Regions from separate parts of the Kouleothrix sp. 19917 genome, predicted to be linked through region 1. Evidence: riboswitches for the same ligand, from Rfam matches in the RefSeq annotation. Region 1 holds a riboswitch; the other holds the start of a gene.

What was found. Region 1 has a riboswitch for cobalamin ahead of M1P90_RS22760 (prenyltransferase/squalene oxidase repeat-containing protein). Riboswitches for the same ligand answer to the same signal wherever they lie in the genome.
Region 2: linked by a shared signal. The riboswitch ahead of M1P90_RS07100 (ABC transporter substrate-binding protein) and the one ahead of M1P90_RS22760 (prenyltransferase/squalene oxidase repeat-containing protein) in region 1 are both predicted to bind cobalamin.

What each region holds. Positions count from the first base shown of each region.
Region 1 is NZ_CP097099.1:5,637,772-5,640,159, reverse strand. Features, by position in the region: gene M1P90_RS22765 (response regulator) at 1-632, opposite strand, end outside; cobalamin riboswitch at 1,073-1,202, shown strand; gene M1P90_RS22760 (prenyltransferase/squalene oxidase repeat-containing protein) at 1,340-2,388, shown strand, end outside.
Region 2 is NZ_CP097099.1:1,725,158-1,727,545, reverse strand. Features, by position in the region: gene M1P90_RS07100 (ABC transporter substrate-binding protein) at 66-1,121, opposite strand; cobalamin riboswitch at 1,408-1,551, opposite strand; gene M1P90_RS07095 (ABC transporter permease) at 1,755-2,388, opposite strand, start outside.

The sequences.
Region 1 (2,388 bases):
ATGATCGCGTCGATCTGGCCGCACACCGCGTAGAGCGGCGTGTCGGGCGCGCCCGCGCACAGAACCGCGCGCACCACCAGCACCTGATACCAGGGCGCGAGCAGGTCGATGCCAAGCGCGTTCGCCTGCTCGATGAACTCGGCCGGCGCGCTGTTGCCCGCCAGCAGATCGAGCAGGCAGCGCTCGCGCAGGGTGGCGCGGTGGCCGGCCATCTGCTCCTGCAGCGACTCGACGTAGGCGCTGGTTTCGCGCTCTTCGCTGATCTGCTGGGCGACCTTGCGCAGCGCTGCGATCAGATCGTGCGGCACAATCGGCTTGAGCAGGTATTCGGTCACGCCGATCTTGATCGCTTCCTGCGCATACTTGAATTCGTCGTGACCGCTGAGAATAATGATTTTGGTGGAAGGGAGCGTTTCGCGCAGAATTCGGCAGAGCTGCAGGCCATCCATAAACGGCATTTTGATGTCGGTAATCACGGTTTCGGGCTGGCGCTCGCGGATCAGCGGCAGGGCCATCTCGCCGTCAGGCGCTTCGCCGCAAAACTGGTAGCCGGCCGCCGCCCAGTCGATGGTGTCGCGGATGCCCTCGCGGGTGACGATCTCATCTTCGACCAGAAAGACTTTGTAGGGCATGCGGTGCCTCCTGCGCGGCGGTGCGTGCGTGCGCGCGGCCACATGGCGGTGCGGGGCGGGCTGCGCGTGATTGGGCCGTTGTTGGTGTAGCGAGTATTATACCCTCTTTCGCGAGGTGGCGTACGTTTCTGCCGTGCTCTGCCCGCCGCTGAAGCAGCGGGCTACCTGTTTGTATAGTCACGTCTGGGCAGCCCGTGCAGGCGGGCTTCGCCACAGGTAGCCCGCCCCATTGGCAGGGCATGTCAACGTCGGAATAAGAGCCATAATCTGCGTAATCTGCGTCATCTGTGGATGAATTTTGACTTCTGCCCCATTCGCAGCGCGCTTGACAGCCGGCGCGGTCGTGGTACTATAGCGCGGCATTCCCGCCTCTGGCAGTATGTTCGCGGCTCCGGCCGCCGGTTCAGCGCGCCGACGGGCAGCACTTTGTACAATCGAGAGCGTATTTCACAGCGGCGCCTGGTGTTTACCAGGCCTTATGGCGAAGCCGGTGAGAATCCGGCACTGTCCCGCAACTGTGATGCCAGCCTTGCGCTGGCTAAGTCAGGTCGCCCAACGCTGTGGTCCGTGTACTACCTTCGCGCGAAAGGGAGGCGGAATCATGCAAGAACCGTAGGTGGGGCTACCTGCTGGCATTCGTCCAACGGTTTTGATTGATCCAGGCACCCGAGGCATCGGGTGCTTTTTTTATGGAAAGCGAACACTTCATGCTCTTGTCAACACTGCTGCGCCGCGCCGCCTCAGCCCTGCTGCTGCTGGCCGCGCTCGGCGCGCTGCTGCCTGCCGCCGCCCGCGCCGCCGACCCGCCCCACAGTGCCGATGTGGTGGTGCAGTTCGGCAACGGTCGCGTGGTCACCAGGCACATCACCTTCACTGGCACGATCTCGGGCTTGCAGGCGCTGCGCCTGGCTGGCCTGCCGCTGGTGGAAAAAAGCGGCGGCGTGTGCCGGATCGACGATACTGGCTGCGCCAGCGGCGAAGATTGCTTCTGCGCCTGCCCTCCTCCCTTCTCGCCCTGCCTGTTCTGGAGCTACCAGCGCTGGGATGGCCACGCCTGGGTTGAGTCGATGCAGGGCGCGGGCGCGACAACCGTGACCGACGGCGCGGTGGAGGGCTGGGCATGGGGTCGCGCCATTCCGCCAGTAACCGAGCCGATTCTCGGTGGCGAAGCGGGCTTGCAGTGGCTCCGCCCGCAGCAGAATGCCGACGGCAGCTATGGTGGCTCGGGCGGCAATGCCGGCGCAACCATCGACACCCTGCTGGCGGCGCGAGCGTTCGGCCACGACGCGGCAGGCTGGCAGAGCAGCGCAGGGAAATCGCTGGTTGACGCGCTGCGAACGCGCGCCGCCAGCTACGCCAAACAGGGCACCGCGCAGATCGGCAAGCTCGCGCTGGGCGTCGCCGCCGCCGACCTCGACCCGCGCGCGTTTGGCGGGCTGAACCTTGTGATCAGCACGACCGCCACGCTCGACACTGGCACGGGCGCGTATGGCGCAACCAACTGGGATCACGCCTTTGCCATGCTGGGCCTGCGTGCAGCGGGCGAAAGCGTGCCTGCCGCCGCTGCCAGCCTGCTCACATCGCGCCAGAACAGCGATGGCGGCTGGGGCTTTGCCACGCCCGGCAGCAGCGACATCGACAGCACTGGCCTGATGCTTCAGGCGCTCGCCGCCGCTGGCGTGCCGGGCAACAACGCCGCCGTCACCAAAGCGCTGGCCTTCCTCGATGGCGTGCAGAAAAGCGACGGAGGCTTCCC
Region 2 (2,388 bases), 3.9 Mb from region 1:
CGTCGTTCGTCGCCAACCTGCAACCTTCAAACGTGCAAACCCGCAACCAGCAAACCTTCCAACCGTTACTTGAACAATTCCGGGTGAATAATCTTCGCCGCCGCACTCACGCCCTCGATGATGCGCGGGCCAGGCCGGCTCACCAGGTTGTCGTCAATCGGCTCGACGCGCTGCTGCTGCACGGCGGGAATGCCTGCCCAGCCCGGCCGCGTCAGCACGGAATCGACCGTCACGCCGTAGGCCGCGTCGGAAAGGATGATCACCTCGGGCTTGGCGGCAACAACCTGCTCGGCGCTGACCTGCGGGTAGGCCGAATCGGCGCTGGCAAACACATTCGTGCCGCCCGCCAGTGCAATAATATCGTTGACGAAATTGCCCGGCCCAACGCTGTACGGCTTGGTCGGGTCGGTCGCGTCCAGCTCCCAGTACACCAGCGGCTTGCTGGTTGCGGTCGAGAGCTTGGCCTTCAGGTCGTTGAGCTGGCTGCGCATCGTGTTCACCAGAAGCTGCGCCTCGCCGCTCTTGCCCGTCGCCTTGCCCGCCAGCAGAATATCATTGTTGATCGAGTCGAGCGTGGTTTGTGGGCTGCCCAGCACCAGCACAGTCAGCTTGAGGTCTTCGAGCTGCTTGATCGCCTCGGGCGCGGTGATGCCCGCCGCCAGCACAAGGTCGGGCTTTAGCGCGACAATCTGCTCGGTGTTGTAGACGCCATTGGTGCTGCCGATCTTCGGCAGGCTCTTCGCCTCGGACGGGTAATCCGAAAAGTCGTCGACCGCCGCGACCTGCGGGCCAAGCCCAAGCGCAAATGCGATCTCGGTGGTGCTTGGCGAGAGCGAAACGATTTTTTGCGGAATGCCGGGCAGTGTTACCGTGCGGCCCGCCGCGTCGGTCAGCGAGATCGGCTCGCCGCTGGGCGTGCTGGCCGCTGCTGTGGGCGCAAGCTCGGTTGGCGCGGCCGTGGGCGGAAGCTCGGTCGGGGCAGATGTTGGCGCGGCGGTCGGGGCGGATGTTGGCGCGGCGGTCGGGGCGGATGTTGGCGCGCTGGCCGGTGTGCCGCCGCAGGCGGCTAATACCAGCGCCAGCAATGCGGCAGCCAGCAGGCGGAGAGAGATTTTATACATCATACGATCCTTTCAAAAGAGTTTGAGCCACGAAGCACGCAGAGAGCGAGACGCCCTGACGGTTTGCACGTTGTATGTTCAATCCCAAAACCCCAGACCCTAAACCCTCAGGTTGGCTCTATCTCCGTGGCCTGTGTGCGCTCTATGACCTTACTCGCGTTTTTCGTGCGCTTCGCTGGCGCAAACAAAAACCCGGTCTTCAAGCGAAGATCGGGCGAACGAGCGCCGCGCAGCCAGCGAAACGCCAGCGGGCGCGGCCAGCTTCACCTTCTTGCGACGAGAAGGGCGCGGCAGCGTGCTTGAGGCAGGTATCCTGGCTCGCAGGCTTGCAGCCTGCATACAGTTGCGGCACAGCGCTGGACTCGCACCAGCTTCCACCTTTACGCCCTAGCTTCCGGGCTTGCGGGTCACCTCAAGGCATATTCGATTATTGAAGTACGCAGCCGCGCATTATAGCAGCAATCAAACGTCAGGAGTCGGAGATCAGATTGGAATGAGAACGTGATATCCACAGATGACGCAGATTACACAGATTTGAGGTCTATGATCTGCGTCATCTGTGTAATCTGTGGATGAATTTTTGGAACTTTGACTTGGCCCTGGACTTGGTCGCTGACCCCTGATTCCTGTCTTCTACGATTTATTCGTGCGCGGGTCGAGCGCGTCGCGCAGGCCATCGCCCACAAACGAGAAGGTCAGCATCGTAATCGCAATCATCAGCGTGGGGAACAGGCCCAGGTGCCAGTACACGCGAATATAGGAATTCGAGTCGGCCACCATTTTGCCCCAGCTTGGCAGCGGGTCGTTGATCCCAAAGCCCAGAAAGCTCAAGCCCGCCTCGGTGAACATCGCAGCCGGCACGCCCAGCGTGATCGCCACGATCAGCGGGGCCAGCGCGTTCGGCAGCAGGTGGCGCACCGCAATCTGGAAGGGCGACGCGCCAATTGCGCGGGCAGCCAGCACATAATCCTTTTGGCGCAGCGTGAGGAGCTGGGCGCGCGTCAGGCGGCAAATATCCACCCAGCCAATCGCGCCAATCGCCACAACCACCTTCAGCAGCCCGCCGCCACTGTCGGCATCCGACGCGCGCCAGACCGAGATCAGGAACAGCGCAAACAGCCAGATCGGGATGGCGGTCAAAACTTCGACCCAGCGCATCACAATATAGTCGACCCAGCCGCCGAACATACCCGCCAGCGTGCCCAGAGTCATGCCAATCAGCAGGGCGATTGCCTGCACCGAAAAGCCGACGATCAGCGAGATGCGC